Regions from separate parts of the Geobacillus sp. FSL W8-0026 genome, predicted to be linked through region 1. Evidence: predicted binding sites of a transcription regulator. Region 1 holds the regulator's gene; each other region holds the start of a gene.
What was found. The regulator LexA, encoded in region 1, represses DNA repair genes until DNA is damaged. The targets are predictions, from matches to a motif close to CGAACATATGTTCG.
Positions count from the first base shown of each region.

Region 2: the regulator LexA is predicted to act here: its motif matches at 2,992-3,005, upstream of recN (DNA repair protein RecN).
Region 3: the regulator LexA is predicted to act here: its motif matches at 4,576-4,589, upstream of uvrB (excinuclease ABC subunit UvrB).

Region 1 is NZ_CP150194.1:2,235,944-2,242,644, reverse strand. It holds gene hflX (GTPase HflX) at 121-1,365, shown strand; gene NST29_RS11225 (methionine gamma-lyase family protein) at 1,382-2,653, shown strand; gene NST29_RS11220 (MerR family transcriptional regulator) at 2,730-3,131, shown strand; gene glnA (type I glutamate--ammonia ligase) at 3,171-4,505, shown strand; gene lexA (transcriptional repressor LexA) at 5,010-5,633, opposite strand; gene yneA (cell division suppressor protein YneA) at 5,785-6,090, shown strand; gene NST29_RS11200 (recombinase family protein) at 6,110-6,701, shown strand, end outside.
Region 2 is NZ_CP150194.1:1,247,916-1,254,616, reverse strand. It holds gene spoIVB (SpoIVB peptidase) at 1-984, opposite strand, end outside; gene recN (DNA repair protein RecN) at 1,226-2,947, opposite strand; gene argR (transcriptional regulator ArgR) at 3,185-3,634, opposite strand; gene NST29_RS06350 (TlyA family RNA methyltransferase) at 3,685-4,533, opposite strand; gene dxs (1-deoxy-D-xylulose-5-phosphate synthase) at 4,539-6,431, opposite strand; gene NST29_RS06340 (polyprenyl synthetase family protein) at 6,635-6,701, opposite strand, start outside.
Region 3 is NZ_CP150194.1:3,164,580-3,171,280, reverse strand. It holds gene NST29_RS15960 (DUF6044 family protein) at 1-972, opposite strand, end outside; gene NST29_RS15955 (hypothetical protein) at 1,069-1,578, shown strand; gene NST29_RS15950 (MerR family transcriptional regulator) at 1,853-2,407, opposite strand; gene NST29_RS15945 (PDZ domain-containing protein) at 2,630-3,802, shown strand; gene NST29_RS15940 (CsbA family protein) at 3,817-4,041, shown strand; gene uvrB (excinuclease ABC subunit UvrB) at 4,660-6,636, shown strand; gene uvrA (excinuclease ABC subunit UvrA) at 6,642-6,701, shown strand, end outside.

The DNA of each region.
Region 1 (6,701 bases):
TCGCGGAAAGCCGAGCGAAGCCCGTGCCGATGGCCGGGATGCGCTCGAGCGTCCGCGCCATAAAAACGGTTGGCGCTCCATGCGGATCACATGGCTGCGCCCGAGAGGAGAAGGAAGGCTATGAGCCGCGAACAAGCCATCATCGTCGGCTGCCAACTTCATGGAATCGATGACGAGCGGTTTCGCTATTCGATGGAGGAGCTCGCTTCGCTCGTTGCGACCGCCAACGGTGAGGTGGTAGCCGAGTTGACACAAAAACGGGAAGCGCCGCACCCGGCGACGTACATCGGCAAAGGAAAAACAGAGGAACTTGCCGCTCTCGTCAAACAGCTGACGCCGGATCTTGTCATTTTCAACTGTGAACTTTCTCCTAGTCAAGCCCGCAATTTGACGAACATGCTTGGCGAGGTGAAAGTGATTGATCGGACGCAGCTCATTTTAGACATTTTTGCAAGGCGCGCCCGTTCGAAAGAAGGGAAGCTGCAAGTGGAGCTCGCGCAGCTTGAGTATCTGTTGCCGCGCCTTGGCGGCCAAGGCGCGACGCTATCTCGCTTGGGCGGCGGCATCGGCACGCGCGGTCCGGGGGAGACGAAGCTGGAGACCGACCGGCGCCACATTCGCCGCCGCATCGACGACATTAAAGCCGAACTGCGCCGCATCGCCGAACATCGCGAGCGGTACCGCGGGCGCCGGCAAAAAAATCACGCGTTTCAAGTGGCGCTCGTCGGCTATACGAACGCCGGCAAATCGACGATTTTTAATCGGCTGACGGCGGCCGATTCGTTCGAGGAAAATTTGCTGTTTGCGACGCTCGACCCGCTGACGCGCCAATGCGTCCTTCCGTGCGGGTATACGGTGCTTGTCACCGACACGGTCGGGTTCATTCAAGACTTGCCGACGACGCTTGTCGCCGCGTTTCGCTCGACGCTCGAGGAGGTGACGGAAGCGGATCTGTTGCTGCACATCGTCGATTCGTCGCATCCCGATTACGCCGAACATGAGCGAACGGTGTTGCGGCTCGTTGCGGAGTTGGGGGCGTCCTCCATTCCGATGGTCACAGTGTACAATAAACGTGACCGGCAGGCGCCAGAATTCATTCCGACGACGACCGAGGCGCTCGTCATGAGCGCGCTTTCTGCCGCTGATATCGAACGGCTTCGCGCGTTTTTGGAGGAGGCGATCAAGCGGCAAATGGTCCTTTACCACGCCTCCATTCCAAGCGGCCAAGGAAAATGGCTCGCACGGTTAAAAGCGGACACGATTTTGCAGCAATGGCGCTATAATGAACAAGAAGGGACGTACGAATGCGAAGGGTACGTACTCCCGACTCACCCGCTTTACAGGGAGCTGCAATCATTCCAATGATAGAAAGGGTTCACCAATGTTTTGGACAACATGGAAACACGGAGAGACGATCGCTGCGCTGATCGAAGAAGTGGAGGCGCAAATTGCCCCGATCCATCGCTCGATTGAGAGGCTGGTTGACGGAAACCAGCATCGCGTCCTTGACAGTTTCCGCCGCCATCAAGTGAGCGACGGCCATTTCATCCCGACAACGGGCTACGGCTATGATGATGTCGGCCGTGACACGCTCGATCGCATTTACGCCGATGTATTCGGCGCGGAAGCCGGCCTAGTGCGCCCGCAAATCATTTCCGGCACGCACGCGATTGCCATCGCGCTGTTTGGCGTGCTGCGCCCGGGCGATGAATTGCTCTACATCACGGGCGCCCCTTATGACACGCTTGAGGAGATCGTCGGCGTCCGCGGCCGCGGCGTCGGTTCGCTGAACGAGTTTGGCATTCGTTATCGGAGCGTGCCGCTTACGGCGGACGGAGCCGTTGATTTTCCGGCGGTGCGCGAGGCGATCCACGAGCGGACGAAAATGATCGGCATCCAGCGCTCGCGCGGGTATGCGACGCGCCCGTCGTTTACGGTCGATGAAATCGCCGAGATGATCGCCTTTGTCAAAGCGATCAAGCCGGATGTCGTTGTGTTTGTCGACAATTGCTACGGGGAGTTTGTCGAGGAAAAAGAGCCTTGCCATGTCGGCGCCGATTTGATGGCCGGTTCGTTGATCAAAAACCCTGGAGGGGGATTGGCGAAAACAGGAGGGTATATCGTCGGCAGGCACCAATACGTCGAAGCGTGCGCCTATCGGATGACCTCGCCGGGCATCGGCGCCGAAGTCGGCCCTTCGCTGTACAGCCTGCTTGAGATGTATCAAGGGTTTTTCCTCGCTCCGCACGTCGTCGGCCAAGCGCTCAAAGGGGCGGTGTTCACCGCCGCATTGCTCGAGCGGGTCGGGCTTGAGACTTCGCCGTCATGGAACGCGAAGCGCACCGATTTGGTGCAGTCGGTCCGCTTTAATGATCCAGAGCAAATGGTTGCTTTTTGCCAAGCCATTCAAGCGGCTTCCCCGGTGAACGCCCATTTCACTCCGTATCCGAGCGACATGCCCGGCTACGAGGATCAAGTGATCATGGCGGCGGGCACGTTCGTGCAAGGAGCCAGCATCGAGCTGACGGCGGACGGGCCGCTGCGTCCGCCATACGTGGCGTACGTGCAGGGCGGATTGACGTATTCTCATGTCAAAATCGCCGTTTGCTCCGCTGTTCACCGCTTGCTGGAACAGCAGCTCATTTGTTTGTGAGAAAAGGTAACATATAATTGACTATTTTCTTCACATTATGATAAAATAAAGGTATGAAAAGCGAGGAGGAATTGGCATGAGCAGCCAAATTCGTCGTTCCATGCCATTGTTTCCGATCGGGATTGTGATGCAGCTGACGGACTTATCGGCCCGGCAAATTCGCTATTACGAAGAGCACGGCCTCGTCACGCCGGCGCGCACCGAAGGCAATCGGCGGCTGTTTTCGCTCAATGACATCGATCGTTTGCTTGAAATTAAAGATTTGATTGATCAAGGCGTCAACCTCGCTGGAATTAAGCGCATTTTTGCCGCGCGGCAGGAAGGGCGTCACGAACAGCCGGAAAAAGTCGACAAGGCAGGAAAGCCGAAGCTGTCGGACGAAGAGCTGCGCGAAATTTTGCGGACGGAGCTGCTTCAGGCCGGGCGGTTTCAGCGCGCATCGCTTCGCCAAGGAGATCTCGCTCGCTTCTTTCACTAACGATGGGAAATGATTTCGGAGCCGGTGAGGAGGTTCAAGATGGCAAAATATACGCGTGAAGACATTATGCGCATCGTCAAGGAAGAGAACGTCAAATACATCCGCCTGCAATTTACCGATATTTTAGGCACGATTAAAAACGTGGAAATTCCGATCAGCCAGCTGGAAAAAGCGCTGAACAACAAAATGATGTTTGACGGGTCGTCGATCGAGGGGTTTGTCCGCATCGAAGAATCGGACATGTATTTGTACCCTGATTTGGACACGTTTGTCATCTTTCCGTGGACGGCGGAAAAAGGGAAAGTCGCCCGCTTTATTTGCGACATTTACAATGCCGACGGCACGCCGTTTGAAGGCTGCCCGCGCTATAACTTAAAACGCGTGCTCAAAGAGATGGAAGCGCTCGGCTTCACGGCGTTCAACTTAGGGGCGGAACCGGAGTTTTTCCTCTTTAAGCTCGATGAAAAAGGGCACCCGACGATGGAGTTGAACGACCGCGGTGGCTATTTCGATTTAGCGCCGACGGATTTGGGGGAAAACTGCCGGCGGGACATCGTGCTTGAGCTCGAAGAAATGGGGTTTGAAATCGAAGCGTCCCATCACGAAGTTGCCCCAGGACAGCATGAAATTGATTTCAAATACGCCCACGCCATCAAAGCGTGCGATGATATTCAGACGTTCAAGCTCGTCGTGAAGACGATCGCCCGCAAGCATGGGCTGCACGCGACGTTTATGCCGAAGCCGATTTTCGGCATCAACGGCTCGGGTATGCACTGCAACTTGTCGCTGTTCCGCAACGGGGAAAACGCCTTTTTTGATCCGAACGGCGAGTTGCAGTTGAGCGAAACGGCGCGCCAGTTTATCGCCGGCGTGCTGAAACACGCGCCGAACTTTACGGCGGTGACAAACCCGACCGTCAACTCGTACAAGCGGCTCGTTCCGGGCTATGAAGCGCCGTGCTATGTCGCTTGGTCGGCGCGCAACCGCAGCCCGCTCATTCGCATTCCGGCTTCGCGCGGCATGAGCACGCGCATTGAGGTGCGCAGCGTTGACCCGTCGGCGAACCCGTACTTAGCGATGGCGGTGCTGTTGGCGGCGGGGCTTGACGGCATTCGCAACAAACTCACCCCTCCGGCACCGGTGGACCGGAACATTTACGTCATGACGAAAGAAGAACGGCTCGAAGAAGGCATTGTCGATTTGCCGGCTACGCTCATTGAGGCGCTTGAAAACTTGAAGTCCGACGAAGTGATCGTCCAAGCGCTCGGCAAGCATTTATTCGAGCACTTCGTTGAAGCGAAAGAAATCGAGTGGGATATGTATCGGACGACCGTCCACCAATGGGAATTGGATCAATACATGGAGCTGTACTAATCAAAAAGAGGGTATCCCAAAAAGATCGGGATACCCTCTTTCGTTGCTCTATATACGTGCTGACTGCTTCGGCCGCATGATCGGTTGCGTCGATCTTGAAGGCAGGCAACGGCAACCTTTTGGGTTAGCTCCTCTTTTATATACGTACCAGCGCTTCTGGCCCATGATCGGTTGCGGTCGATCTTGAAGGCAGACAGCCTTTAGGTCAGCCCCTCTTTTATATACGTACCGGTGCTTCCGGCCCATGATTGGTTGTGCCTACCTTGAAGCCAGACACCTTGTGGACCGGCTCTTTTTCCTGCGGTCTAACTTGTTCGGCTCGCGCGCTTTTGCCATGCCGCCTTGTGGACCGGCCCTTTCCCGCGGCCGGCCGCTCACACCCGGCAACCTCGCTGTTCGGGTTTTGGCTCAAGCCCCGTCCGCCTCGTTGCAGCGGCGCGCGGCGTCAGCCGACAAGGTGATGGACGTTTGTCCGCCCCGTCCGCCGTCTTCGTTGCGCTTCCGTTAGCCGATCAGGCGATAGACGCCGATCACCTTGCCGAGAATCGTACAATCGCGGACGATGATCGGCTCGAGATGAGCGTTTTCCGGCTGCAGGCGGATATGGTCCTTTTCTTTGAAAAAGCGCTTGACGGTCGCTTCATTGTCTTCGGTCATGGCCACGACGATGTCGCCGTTTTGGGCCGATGATTGCTGGCGGACGATGACGTAGTCGCCGTCCAAAATGCCGGCTTCGATCATGCTGTCGCCCATCACTTCAAGCATAAACAGCTGTTCTTCGCCGGCGGCGAGCCGTTTCGGCAGCGGGAAATAGTCCTCGATGTTTTCTACGGCCGTAATCGGCTGCCCGGCGGTCACTTTCCCGATAATCGGCACGGAGACGATGTCCTCGCCCTCTTTTTCCTTCCCGCCATCGTTGTCCAAAATTTCAATGGCGCGCGGCTTGGTCGGGTCGCGGCGGATGTATCCTTTGCTTTCCAACCGCGCCAAATGCCCATGGACAGTCGAACTCGACGCCAGTCCGACCGCCTCCCCAATCTCCCTCACCGACGGCGGATAGCCCTTCGTTTTGACTTCCTGCTTAATAAACTCTAAAATTTGCTGCTGCCGTTTCGACAGTTTCGTCATTCCCTGCACCTCCGGCAAGTCATTTGCCTTCATTATATCATGCCGAAAGGGAAAAAACAAACATAAGTTCGAATTTTTTGTTGACACAAACAAATGTTCCTGATTATAATGAAGGAAAGCGAACGAATATTCTCTTTTTGGGGTGGGGAAAATGAAGAAAACGTTTGTGCACTATCTAGTATTTTCAGTTTTGATGACGCTTTTCACAGCCGCGTTCATCTACGCTGGCAGCCCGGTTGATAAACAGGAATATGTGACGGTGACCGTCGCATCAGGCGATACGCTTTGGGGGTTGGCCAAGCAATATGAACAGGAGCACGGCTTATCGCCGGACGAATTCATCCGCTGGGTGGTGGAGGTGAACCATCTTCGCAGTTCCCGTCTCACAGCGGGTGAACAGATCGTCATTCCCGTGTTAAAATCAAAGCGGGGCGGTTCATTGGCCGCCAATCAGTAACAAGAAAGAAGGGATGGCCATGAGGGCGGTCATTTATTGCCGCGTCAGCACGGACAAAAGCGAGCAGGAAACATCGCTGGCTCGGCAGCGGGAGGAGCTTGAACGGCTCGCGGCGGAAAGCGGATTTGAGGTGGTCAAGGTGATCGCCGAGCAGGCGAGCGGTTATGAAGCTGACCGTGACGGCGTGCTCGAGCTGCTCGAACTGTGTGAAGAGGGGCTCGTGGACGTCTTGCTCGTTCAAGACGAAACTCGGCTCGGGCGCGGCCATGCGCGCATGGCGCTGCTTCATTGCTTGAAAAAGCGAGGGGTCAAGCTATACAGCGCCAGCCACCGCGGAGAGATGCCGCTGTCCGAGGCCGATGAGATGGTGTTGTCGATCATTGCGATCGTCGAGGAGTATCAGCGGAAACTACATAACGCGAAAATCAAGCGCGGCATGCAGCGAGCCATCGCGCGCGGCTATCGTCCGGAGCGGAACTTGCGGCGCCAAGGAGAGAACGCGGGGCGCGATCGCATCGAACTGCCGATCGAAGAGATCGTCCGCCTGCGTGCGCGCGGTTTCACGTTTGCCGATATCGCCGCCACGCTCCGAAGCTTTGGCTATGAGGCGT
Region 2 (6,701 bases), 990 kb from region 1:
TGGCCCTTCCTTCACTTGACTGGCCAAAGCGACAGGAATCGGCTTGGTGATCGGGCCATCCGGCAGCGGTTTCGTCAGTTTGCCGAAAATGCCGAATGGGCTGTTGACGGTGATGGTGCCGATCACTTTCTCCCCGTCGGCAAAGCGGGCCAATTTTTCACCGGGATTCCCGCTCGTTCCTTTTTCAATCGAGGTGACGGTCGAGCGCATGATTTGCCCATTTTGGACAACGATCGGCTTTTTCGTGTCCATATCGGAAATGACGTGGCCAAGCGCCCCGTACGTTTTCGACTTCGGATCATAAAACGTCATCGTTCCGATGCCGGCGGCTGAATCGCGGATATAGAGGCCGATGCGGTAGACACCATCGTGTTTGTCTTTCAGCGGAACGAGCTTCGCCGTCATGGCGTGCTGATCGCGCAGGATTTGCAGATGAAGCGGTTTTCCTGTTTTTCCGGCTTCCTCAATGAAAGGGGAGAGGTCGCTCATGTTTTCAATTTTTTGGCCATTGATGCCGGTAATGATGTCGCCGACTTGGATGCCGGCCGCTTCGCCCGGCGATTGTTTTCCATGGTCGGTTTCAACAAGATGGTAGCCGACGACAAGGACGCCGACCGTATTGAGCTTGACGCCGATCGATTGCCCGCCGGGAATGACTTTGAGCGTCGGCAGCACCTTGACATCCACTTGCTTAATCGGCATCCCGGCGACTTCAAGCACCATTGTTCCTTGTCCGCGCCGTTTCGCCTTGACTGCCAATGAACCGTTTTTCTGCTCGACTTCGAGCGTTTCGGGAGCGTTTTGTACATTCACGGCCGCTTGCGCTGGAAGGGAGGCGGTGTTCCATTTGACCGCATCACCTTCAAACAGAACAAGCTGTTTCGGGATTTGCCCATATTCCTTCATCGGCTTGGACAACCCGATGGCCGTTATGATGCCAAGGAGCAGCACTCCTGCGATTGTTCGCGCCATCTCTTTCTTCAATGTCGTTCACTCTCCTCGCTCCCGCCTACACCATGCAAAAACGGTTACAGTTTTAATTTTGCCTGAACGGGGGAAAATATAATCGCCGCCGACATAAAAAAGCTGCCCGGAATGGATGGTGCATCCGGGCAGCTCGCACGTCCAAAGCCGGCCCGCATCAAACAACCAAAAGCCGGGCCTTTCTTTGTTTTTCGCCCTTGACCGGGCATTTCAACGTGAATTCCCCTCCTCGCCGGGCGGCTTATTGTTTCATTTTCGCCGCCAATTCGAGCAGCTCTTTGGCGTGCCGTTTCGTCAATTCCGTCATCTCCACGCCGGAAATCATGCGGCCGATCTCTTTCACTTTTTCTTCTTCATCCAGCTTTCTCACGACCGTTTTCGTCCGCTCCCCGTCCGTTTCCTTGGCGATCAGCAAATGGGTGTCGGCCATCGCCGCGACTTGAGGCAAGTGCGAAATGCACAGCACTTGCGACTGGTTGGCGATGCGGTAAATTTTTTCTGCCATCGCTTGGGCGACGCGGCCGCTCACCCCGGTATCGACTTCATCGAAAATGATCGATGTGACGCCTTGATGCTTGGAAAAAATCGTTTTTAGGGCGAGCATGATGCGCGACAGCTCGCCGCCGGAAGCCACTTTCGCGAGCGGTTTCAGCGGTTCGCCGACGTTCGTGGAAAGGTAAAACTCGACAACGTCGACGCCGTCTTCGTGAAACTTGACCGGCACGCCGTCGACCAGCGGGGCGTCAAGCGGGCCTTCCCGCTTCGCAAAAACGATGTCAAACTTCGTTTTGTCCATATACAAGTCTTTCAGCTCTTGGTGAATGCGCTCGCATAACTGCCGGGCGTGCGCCTGCCGCACGTTGGTCAGCCGCTTCGCCTCGGCGAGCAATTCATCGGTTATCACAGCCAGCTGCCGCTCGAGCTCGTGCACATGCGTTTCGCGGTTTTCGATCGCTTCGATTTCTTCGGCGATCGTCTCGGCATATTGCAAAATGTCGGCGATCGTCGCCCCGTATTTCCGCTTCAGTTGTTGAATGTCGGCGAGGCGGCTTTCAATGGCATCGAGCCGCAGCGGGTCATACTCGAGCTCCTCGAGCTGATCGCGCAGCTTGTACAGGACCTCTTCGAGCAAATAGTAGCTGTTCGCGGTCGCATCGTGCGCCTCTTTGAGGGCGGCGTCCATGGCGGCGACATCGGCGAGCTGGCGCATCGCTTCCCCGATCGAATCGAGACCGCGCCCCTCGCCGGCTAGCGCTTCATAGCTTCGCTGGATCGCCGTGTAAATTTTTTGGAAGTTGGCGATGCGCACTTTCTCTTCCATCAGCCGTTCGTCTTCGCCCGGTTCGAGCGCCGCCTGCTCGATTTCGCGCAGCTGAAACGTCAGCAAATCGAGACGATGCGCCATCTGCTGTTCGTTTTCACTCAGTTTTTTGATTTTTTTCACCAATGTTTCGTACCGCTCATATACAGCGCGGTAAGCGGCGAGCGCCGCCGCCGTTTCAGCGCCGCCAAATTCGTCGAGCAGCGGCAGATGGCGCGCCGGGTCCATCAGCTCTTGATGTTCGTGCTGACCGTGGATGTCCACCAACGTCGCCCCGATTTCGCGCAAGGTCGCCGTCGTCACCAGTTTGCCGTTGATGCGGCAGACGCTTTTTCCATTGGCTAAGATGTCGCGACGCAGCACCACCATTCCGTCGCTCACATCAATGCCGGCATCGGCGCATGTTTGGCAGCACGGATGGCGGTCATCGTCAAGCAAAAACAGCCCTTCGATCTCTGCCTTTTCCGCGCCGAAGCGGACGAATTCGGCGGAACCGCGGCCGCCGATCAGCAGATGAATCGCATCGATGATGATCGATTTGCCCGCTCCGGTTTCCCCGGTCAACACGGTCAGTCCTTTGTCGAACGACAGCGAGAGCGACTCGATAATGGCAAAATTTTTAATCGACAGTTCCGCGAGCATTCCATCACTCCTTGCCTGTCCGATCCGTTCTCCCTACCCATTATAGCACATATGTTCGAATCGGTGAACCGATCGCTTCGAACATTCGTCTCATCAACGGCTTTTTAGGGGGCCGGTGATTGACTCACGCAACCGCTTCTTGGAATCGTTTCTCCAGTAGAAAAACTGGCTGCATCAGCTTCTATGTTCACGCGTTCCATCATCGACCAAGGCAAACAGCGGTTTTTCACCAACCTTTTAGAGCATGGAAAGCAGCTGGCGGGATACTTTGTTCGCGTCTTTCGACGTCCGGCAAATAATGAGGCACGTATCGTCACCGCAAATCGTTCCGACGATTTCGTTCCAATCCAAATGATCGAGCAGGACGCCGATGGCATGGGCGTTGCCCGGCAGCGTTCGCAAAACGAGCAAATTGCCCGCCCCATCGAGCTTGACAAACACATCGACAAGCGCCCGCTTCAGCTTTTGCAGCGGATTGAAGCGCTGGTCAGACGGCAGGCTGTATTTGTAGCGTCCGTTGGCCATCGGCACCTTGACAAGCTGCATCTCTTTAATATCGCGCGAGACGGTTGCTTGCGTCACGCGAAAGCCGGCTTCCCTCAGCCGGTCAACGAGTTCGTCCTGCGTCTCGATGTCGTTGTTCATAATGATTTCGCGAATTTTAATATGCCTTTGTCCTTTGTTCACATTCGGCCACCTCCTGCTCTTTCCGCGATGAAACCGGTTTTGTAGCCCGTCTACTGGCCGCTTCCCTGCACCTCTCCAGCGCGCAAACAGGCGTGCGCCTCGCTCACCACATCCGCGATCGGCGCTGCCAGGCGGTTTTCTCCCTCTCGGTCTTCACCGGGATAGACGGCGTGTAGCAAAAACTCAATGTTGCCGTCACCACCGGTGATCGGCGAATACGACAGATGAACGACGGCAAATCCTTGCTGGCAAGCAAAGCGAACGAGCGATTCCAACACGTCTTGATGAATGCGGGGGTCGCGGACGATGCCTTTTTTGCCGACGTGCTCCTTGCCGGCTTCAAACTGGGGTTTGACAAGGGCGACGACATCGCCGCCGGGCACGAGTACCGTTTTGACAACCGGCAAAATGAGGCGAAGCGAAATAAATGATACATCAATGACGGCCACTTCCGGCAGCCCCTTTGTAAACAAGTCGGGCGTCACGTAACGAAAGTTGGTCCGCTCCATCACGACAACGCGCTCGTCTTGGCGCAGCTTCCAAGCGAGCTGGTTGTAGCCGACGTCCACGGCATACGACAGCCTCGCCCCATGCTGCAAGGCGCAGTCGGTAAACCCTCCCGTTGACGCCCCGATATCGAGAACGATTTTGTTTTCGATATCGATTTGAAAGTCGCGCAGCGCCTTTTCCAGTTTCAAACCGCCGCGGCTGACATACGGGAGCGGATTGCCCTTCACCTCGAGCGGGATGTCGGCCGGCACTTTTTCCCCCGGTTTTTCGAGCCGGACGCCGTTCGCATAGACGAGCCCGGCCATGACCGCCCGCTTCGCTTTTTCCCGCGTTTCCGCCAATCCTCGTTCCACGAGCAGCACATCGATTCGTTCTTTTCTTTCCTTCATCGTCTTCAAGCCCTTTTCTGTTTTCTTGGCGCCATCGTTTTGATCCGGTCGACGATATGAGCCGCCGTCAGCCCGATTTCCCGGAGCAGCTCGCCAACGCTGCCGTGCTCGATAAAGCGGTCGGGAATCCCCATCCGCTCGATGACCGCTCCGTGATAGCCATGATCATGGGCAAACTCCAAGACCGCACTGCCAAACCCGCCTTGCAGCACCGCCTCTTCGACCGTTAAAATCGGCAGGCGACGCTCAAGCAGATCGTGAAGCATCGTCTCATCCATCGGTTTGATAAAACGAGCGTTCACCACCTTGACAGACATTCCGTCTTTCGCCAGCTCCTCGGCGGCCTCGAGCGCCATTGAAACCGTCGTGCCAAACGTCAAAATCGCCGCGTCATGACCGTCGCGCAACACTTCCCACGTCCCGATCGGAATTTCTTTCAGCTCCTCGTCAAGCGGCACGCCAAGTCCGTTGCCGCGCGGGAACCGCATGGCGATCGGCCCGCCGTCATAGCGGATAGCCGTATACACCATGTGCTGACCTTCGTTTTCGTCTTTTGGCATCATCAACACTAAGTTCGGCACATGGCGCAAAAACGCGATATCAAATACCCCTTGGTGCGTTTCGCCGTCAGCGCCGACCAATCCGGCCCGGTCGATGGCGAAAAAGACGTTTACGTTTTGCCGACAGACGTCGTGAACGACTTGGTCGTACGCGCGCTGCAAAAACGTTGAATAAATGGCCAAAAACGGCTTCATCCCTTGCGTCGCCAGCCCGGCCGCCAGCGTCGTCGCGTGCTGTTCGGCAATGCCGACATCAAACATCCGCTCCGGAAACTCGCTTGCAAACCCTTCCAACTTCGAGCCGACCGGCATGGCCGGGGTAATGGCGACAATGCGCGGATCAGTGCGAGCGAGCCGGCGCACCGTTTCGCTGACCAACGCGCTCCAAGACGGGCCGGCTTCCTTCGTTTTGACAAACGTGCCGGTTTCGATTTTGTATGGCCCCGTTCCGTGCCACGTTCCGATTTTGTCATTTTCCGCCGGGCTGTAGCCTTTCCCTTTCTTTGTGATCACATGCACGAGCACCGGGCCCTTCATTTTTTTTGCATAGCGCAAATTCTCGAGCAAGTCTTCAAAATCGTGACCGTCGACCGGCCCCAAATACGTGAACCCGAGCTCTTCAAAAAAAACACCGGAAACGAGCAAATATTTCAAGCTGTCTTTCAGCCGTTCGGCCGTCGCTGCCAGCTTGCCGCCCACCGCCGGGATGCGCTTGAGCAGCAGCTCGAGCTCATCTTTCACCCATTGGTATTTGCCGGCGGTGCGCAGCCGGCCAAGAACGTTATGCAGCGCCCCGACGTTCGGGGCGATCGACATTTCATTATCGTTTAAAATGACGATCATATCCGTTTTTTCATGGCCGATATGGTTGAGCGCCTCCAGCGCCATGCCGCCGGTGAGCGCCCCGTCGCCGATAATCGGGACGATGTATTCATTGGTTCCTTTTAAGTCGCGGGCGATGGCCATTCCCATCGCCGCTGACAGCGATGTCGAGCTATGGCCTGTTTCCCAGACGTCGTGCTCGCTTTCACTTCGCTTCGGAAACCCGGACAGCCCTTTGTATTGCCGGAGCGTATCAAACTCGGCAGCGCGCCCGGTCAAAATTTTATGCACGTATGACTGATGGCCGACATCCCAAATGAGCTTGTCCTTCGGGCTGTCAAACTCCCGATGGAGGGCGATCGTCAACTCCACGACGCCTAAATTCGGACCGATATGCCCGCCGGTTTTCGACAGCTTTTCAATTAAAAACCGCCGGATGTCGGCGCTCAATTGTTTCAGTTCGGAGATGGACATCGTTTTCACGACGCGCGGATGGTCAATTTTTGTTACGTCCAACCAAGATCACTCGCTTTCGTTTCGTCGTTTTTCGGCCCGGTTCTTCTATGATACAGGTAGTATTATTATACATAATCAGGCGCGAAAAATCGACTTTGGCCGCCAAACGCCGCCGTTTCCGTCAAGCTATGCTGTTATCATCGCCAACAACAAACAAAGCGGCCGCCTCGCCCTGATCGAACAGGAAAGGCCGCCGCCCTATGTCAATGGTCGCGCGCTGCGACAAGCTCGCAAATGTAGGCGAGCGCGGCGCCATTCACCTTCGCTTGT
Region 3 (6,701 bases), 930 kb from region 1:
CTGCCACCCTTTGTAAAACCAAAACGCATACCAAGTCGATAAGGCGATGTTCAACCAAAACAGCAAAAGAAAGCGCCGCTCCAATGGTCCGCGCTGTCGGCGCCAAACGAGAAAAAACGCCGCCCAAAGCACCGGCAAGATGATCGGCCCGTGAACGGTCATTACATGCGTATGGCCGAGCACATAGTTTTTTAGCGTCAGCCGCAGACAGTGGAGGAAGCTGAGCCGTGAAGAAAGAAATTCGTTTCGGCTCGTCGGTTCGCCATCGAAGACAAGCGAGTATACGAGCCGGTACTCGATGGCTAAAAACAAGCTGGTCATCAAGACAATCGCTGTGAACAATCGTTTGTTCCATTGCCTGCGGACAACGCCGTCAAACAACCACACCGCCCCCATCGCGGCGAGGAAAAAGAAAAATCCGAGCACAAAGCTGGCGTAAAACGGAAGCAAGATGATCGCAAGCCACTCTTTCCACGTCGCTTCCCCTTTGCGGATGGAAAGAAATGCCCATAGCGCCAGCGGCATGCCGAGCGTGCTCAGCATCCCGGACGGCCAAAACGGCGTCAGGGCGAAGGCGAGGGAGACGCCGACGCGAATCAGCCATGATTCCGGATTCGGCAAAAAGTGGCGGCGAAGCAGCCAATACATGCCCAAAAAAGCGAAAATACGCGTGATCGTCTGGCTGAGCGCGTACGCCACCATGGAAGGGAATAAGGCGTGCAGCCACACGATGCCGCTGAATTCCGTCCCAAAGGCGTTGCGCGGCAGGCCGTTGATCACTTGCGGGATGACGGCGTCGATGGGGCCGAACAGCTCGCCGCTCCGGACCAGCACCCGATACCAAGCAATGTTGGAATCCATGTTGTCATGGACACGAATATGGGCATGTTCCCCGAGAAGATATAGAGGGGACAGATAGGCCGCCAAGATGATCCATGCCGCGATGAGCGCCTTTCGTTCGTTCCGTTCCACGTCTGGCTTCCCTCCTTTCGAAAAGCGAAATCATCGCAACATCCGACATTATACGAAGCAATGATTAAGAAATGATAAGAAAGAGGTAAAGAAGCGGTGAAGGCCAAGCAAAAAAGCCCGCTTCAACCGGCCGAAGCCTTCGGGAGAACGATTAGAATCCACCACCGTCCCCCAAACGGAGCCGCGGTCGCTAAGCCTAAGGAGGACGGCGGGGATCAAGGTGAAAAAACAATCTATATAAGTTGCAATTTTGTTTTCCATGGCGTTGTTCGCCGTTCTTGTCACGGTGCCAACTTGTCAGGTGATAAGATGGGACATGGAGACCGGAGATTCTTATTAAGTTGCAATTTTGTTTTACAACCCGCTGATTACTCTGATATCGGCTTGTATTTAGATGAAACCTGCAACGAAGACTCGGAAATTCTTTATTGCAACTTATACAGCTTCCCCTTTTTTATCCACCTTCATGATTTGGGCCACAATCACTCGCTTTGTCCATCTTCATGCTTGACGGTGGTCACAGCAGAGAAAAAGGGGCCAGAGGGTGCCTGCAAGTTGGTTGAGCCCCCTCTTGCGCCCTCATTAGATGTGGAAGGCAGGAGCTGAACAAAGCTTTTCGATTTTGAAACACGATGTTGCGAATAGGCATTGTTCAATCCCTATCGTATGTTAGAAGGCCGGTGAAACGTGCTGATTTGCGCCCAACCGCCAGTGTTTCGACGTGTATGTTGGCAAGGTTGCTCAAATGGAGCAAGTCAGGTTGCCCATAGACTTCCTCCTTCCAACCGGCCTTTTCGATTGGCTGCTGGCTTGCGTGTTGCTCTTTCACCGCCAACGGTCAGTTGTCAGCCGCCCGCGCGGCCGGAACTGAAGCAACCGGCTAGGCGAACAGACCGATCACCCGTCCGAGGCCGCGCCGTTTTCGTTTCGGTGGTTGGGGCGGTTCGTGGGATGATGGCGGCTTGTTATTCAGCTGTTGCTCGAGCCGGGCGACGAGCTGTTCGAGCGCGGCGAGGCGGGCAGTGATTTCTTCCATTTCCCGACGGTGATGCAGCAATTGAACGGAGACGACGTCGTCGGCTTTTTGGCCGAGCTGCTGTTCGAGTTGATCAAGGCGCGAAGAGATGCGGGCGATTTCCGGTTCGAAGGATGGCTGGCGCAAAACGTCGAGCGTGGGCGACGGCGCTTCTTGTTTCGGTTGGTTGTCGGTTGGCAACGACGCTGCAACGGAAGGGTACCGCGCGGCTGCCGACCGTTCCAAGGCCGCGCCTTGTTCGAATTTGACGCGCTCCAACAAAGCGATCGTGTTTTCATCGAACAAGTAATGGCCGGCTTCATTTTTGCGCAGCGGGATGTCATACTTCCGCACCCAGCGTTGGATGGTTTTCGGCGAAACACCAAGACGGGCGGCGACATCGGTCGTTTTTATTTCCATCGTTCCACTCCTCCCTTTCTCCTTCTTGTTCTATCTTTTTTTCATTGAGGGCGCGAACTCCTTCCTGACCGACAAAACTAGTGGCGATTCGGCAAAGAAAGCCGAAAAGGACGGCATTTCGCCACGTGGGGAAAAAAGATGGCGGCAGGCATATAGGATTTGTCGCGGCCATTTGGTAGAATAAAAGGTAAAGAACGGTGAACGAAACAAGGGGGAACGTTGATGGCGACATGGGGGCTTGAATGGCTAGAAGGGATTGCGGCGGTATGGCGGCAGCCGCTCCTTTATTATGGCGCCTTGCTCGCCTTGGCCGCCGGTTGGCGGCGGGTGAAGCGCGAGCGCCGCGATTTTCACGTGCGCGTCTACAGTCCGTGGAAAGAATGGCGGGGGCTTTGGACAAGCGGATGGCTTCCGGGGGCGGTGCTGTCAGCGGTGGCGCTTGGGGCGGGCCTCGTCGTGCCGAAGGAGGTCGTTTGGACGGTGACCGCGCTCACGGTGCTGCTTGGCTTGACGATGGAAACGCGGCTATTGTCGGCGGCGTATACGCTGGGGGGGACGCTGCTTGTGCTCGCGATGGCCGAGCGCGGCAGGATGGCTGTTCCTTGGCTTCGCGATGGCGTAGAAGCAGCGCCGGTGTTGGCGCTGTGGCTGACGTTGCTGTTGGCGGCTGAAGGATGGCTCATCATTCGGACGCGAACGGAGCCCGCTTCGCCGCAGCTTTTGAAAAGCAAGCGGGGAATGACCATCGGCCGGCAATGGGTGCAGCGCCTCTGGTTTGTGCCGGTCGTGTTGCCGATGGCTGGCGGCTCGCTGCCGTCGCTTCCATGGTGGCCGTTTGCTGTCGGCGGGGAAGGGCATTCGTTTTGGCTTGTTCCGTTCCTGATCGGGTTTTCTCAGCGTCGCCATCATGTGCGGCCGCCCGAGGCGGCGCGTCGGGAAGGGCGGCTCGTGCTGCTGCTGGCCGGCGTTGTTGCCGTGTTGGCGACAGGAAGCGTATGGTATGCGCCGCTGGCGGTGGCGGCGGGAGCGGTGGCGGTCATCGGGCGTGAATGGATCGCTTTTTCTGGCCGCCGCGCCGACAGCGCTTCCCCACCCCGCTTTGCCCGTCATCCGCACGGAGTGGTCATCGTCGGGGTGCTGCCGGGGTCAAAGGCGGAAAAAATGGGGCTTTCGATTGGAGAAGTGATCTGCAAAACGAACGGGGTGCCAGTGCGGACGGAGGCGGAGTTTTACGAAGCGCTCCAGCGCAACCGCGCATTTTGCAAATTGGAAGTGATCGGCGATAACGGAGAAGTTCGCTTTGTCCAAGGGGCGCTCTATGAGGATGAACACCATGAGCTTGGGCTGCTGTTCGTCCGTGAGCGCGGCTCCTTGGCATCGGAAGCTGTTTCGTAAAGGAGAAGACAATCATGTGGTTTTTGGCGGCGCTTTTCATACCGTGTCTCTTAGTGTTGTTGTTCGCGCGGGTGACGTACAATCGATACATCGCGGTGCTGTTGACCGTTGCCCTGCTTGTAGCTTCTTATCTGAAAGGGTATACAGACCAGTTTCATGAAATCGTGGCCGATGTTGCTTCCACGATAGCCGGGTTTTTGTGGGCAGGGCGCATGCTTGAGCGCTTGAAGGAAAAATGAAGGGCGATGGCCGGCGCGCGGCTGTGATGATCACCGCTTTTCCCCGCCGGCGGACGGTGAAGCAAGCAAAGAGGGGTGGGGATGGACTCACGCAACCGCTTCTTGGAATCGTTTCTTAATGTAGAAAAACTTGTTCCATCGATCAAGGCAAACAGCGGTTTTTCATCAACCTTAACAAGGCCGGCGGAAATAGCTGTTTTTTCCGATCAATGGATGAACGTGTGAAAAGAAGCGCTGATGATACAACGTTTCTCTATTGGAGAAACGATGCTAGGAATCGGTATGTACTATTAAATCACTAGCCTCTAAAGGAGCGGACGGGGAAGAAGGAACCAGTCCGCTTTTTGGCGTTGCTAAAAAGGGCGATGATGGCCGCAAAATCGAGATGTCGGTTGCTCCGCGTCTGCGTCTCGCTGCACTGATGCCAGCGCCTCTGTCTGTTGATGGGGCGCTTCGTCTTGTTCCTTGGGACAGCGGTTTCTTCCCGAAAGTGCAGGAAAGAGGGAGCGATGGAAAACGCTGAACGGATTGGTACGAATATGAGTTCGCATTTTTGATGCGCCGATGGAGCCGATGTGGTACAATGGGGAAAGATGGTACGGAGAAGGAGGCGGAACGGTGGAGGGCCGTTTTCAACTAGTTTCATCTTATCAACCGCAAGGCGATCAACCGCAGGCGATCGCCAAGCTCGTTGACGGGTTGCGGCAGGGAGTGAAGCATCAAACGCTGCTTGGGGCGACAGGGACGGGCAAAACGTTTACGATCTCGAACGTGATTGCCCAAGTCAACAAACCAACGCTCGTCATCGCCCACAACAAAACGCTCGCTGGCCAATTGTACAGCGAGCTGAAGGAGTTTTTCCCGCACAACGCCGTCGAATATTTTGTCAGCTATTACGATTACTATCAGCCGGAAGCGTACGTGCCGCAGACGGATACGTACATTGAAAAAGACGCGAAAATCAACGATGAAATCGACAAATTGCGGCACTCGGCGACATCGGCTTTGTTTGAGCGCCGGGACGTCATCATCGTCGCCAGCGTGTCGTGCATTTACGGTTTAGGGTCGCCGGAAGAATACCGGGAGCTCGTCGTTTCATTGCGCGTCGGGATGGAAATCGAGCGCAACGCGTTGTTGCGGCGGCTCGTTGACATCCAATACGACCGCAATGATATCGACTTCCGGCGCGGCACGTTCCGCGTCCGCGGCGATGTCGTCGAAATTTTCCCCGCTTCGCGCGATGAACATTGCATTCGCGTCGAATTTTTCGGCGATGAAATCGATCGCATCCGCGAGGTGGACGCCTTGACCGGCGAGGTGCTCGGCGAGCGTGAGCACGTCGCTATTTTCCCAGCGTCGCACTTTGTCACGCGCGAGGAGAAAATGCGGCTCGCCATTCAAAACATTGAACAAGAGCTCGAGGAGCGGCTCGCCGAACTGCGCGCGCAAGGGAAGCTCTTGGAGGCGCAGCGGCTCGAGCAGCGGACGCGCTATGATCTTGAAATGATGCGCGAGATGGGCTTTTGTTCCGGCATCGAAAACTACTCGCGCCATTTGGCGCTGCGGCCGCCGGGCTCGACGCCGTACACCTTGCTTGACTATTTTCCGGACGATTTTTTGATCATCATTGATGAGTCGCACGTCACCTTGCCGCAGCTGCGCGGCATGTACAACGGCGACCGGGCGCGCAAGCAAGTGCTCGTCGACCACGGCTTTCGTCTGCCGTCGGCGCTTGACAACCGGCCGCTCACGTTTGAAGAGTTCGAGCAAAAAATCAATCAAATTATTTACGTCTCCGCGACGCCGGGGCCGTATGAGCTCGAACATAGCCCGGGCGTTGTCGAACAAATCATCCGCCCGACCGGGCTGTTGGATCCGACGATCGACGTCCGTCCGACGAACGGGCAAATCGACGATTTGATCGGCGAAATTCGCGAGCGGGTCGAGCGGAACGAGCGGACGTTGGTCACAACGTTGACGAAAAAAATGGCCGAAGACTTGACCGATTATTTGAAAGAAGCCGGCATCAAAGTCGCTTACTTGCATTCGGAAATCAAAACGCTGGAGCGCATTGAAATCATCCGCGACTTGCGGCTCGGCAAATACGATGTGCTTGTTGGCATCAACTTGCTGCGGGAAGGATTGGACATTCCGGAAGTGTCGCTTGTCGCCATTTTGGACGCCGACAAAGAAGGGTTTTTGCGCTCGGAGCGTTCGCTCATCCAGACGATCGGCCGCGCGGCGCGCAACGCGAACGGCCATGTGATCATGTACGCCGATACAGTGACGAAATCGATGGAAATCGCCATTCAAGAAACGAAGCGGCGCCGGACGATTCAGGAAGCGTACAACCAAGAGCACGGCATCGTGCCGCGCACGGTGAAAAAGGAGATTCGCGACGTCATCCGCGCGACGTATGCGGCGGAAGAGACGGAGACGTACGAGGCGAAGGCGCCGGCCAAGATGACGAAGCAGGAGCGGGAAGAGCTGATTCGAACGCTCGAGGCGGAAATGAAAGCAGCGGCCAAAGCGCTCGACTTCGAGCGGGCCGCCCAGCTGCGTGATGCCATTTTCGAGTTGAAAGCGGAAGGGTGACGGGAATGGAGAAAATTATCATCAAAGGGGCGCGCGCCCATAACTTAAAAAACATTGACGTCGAA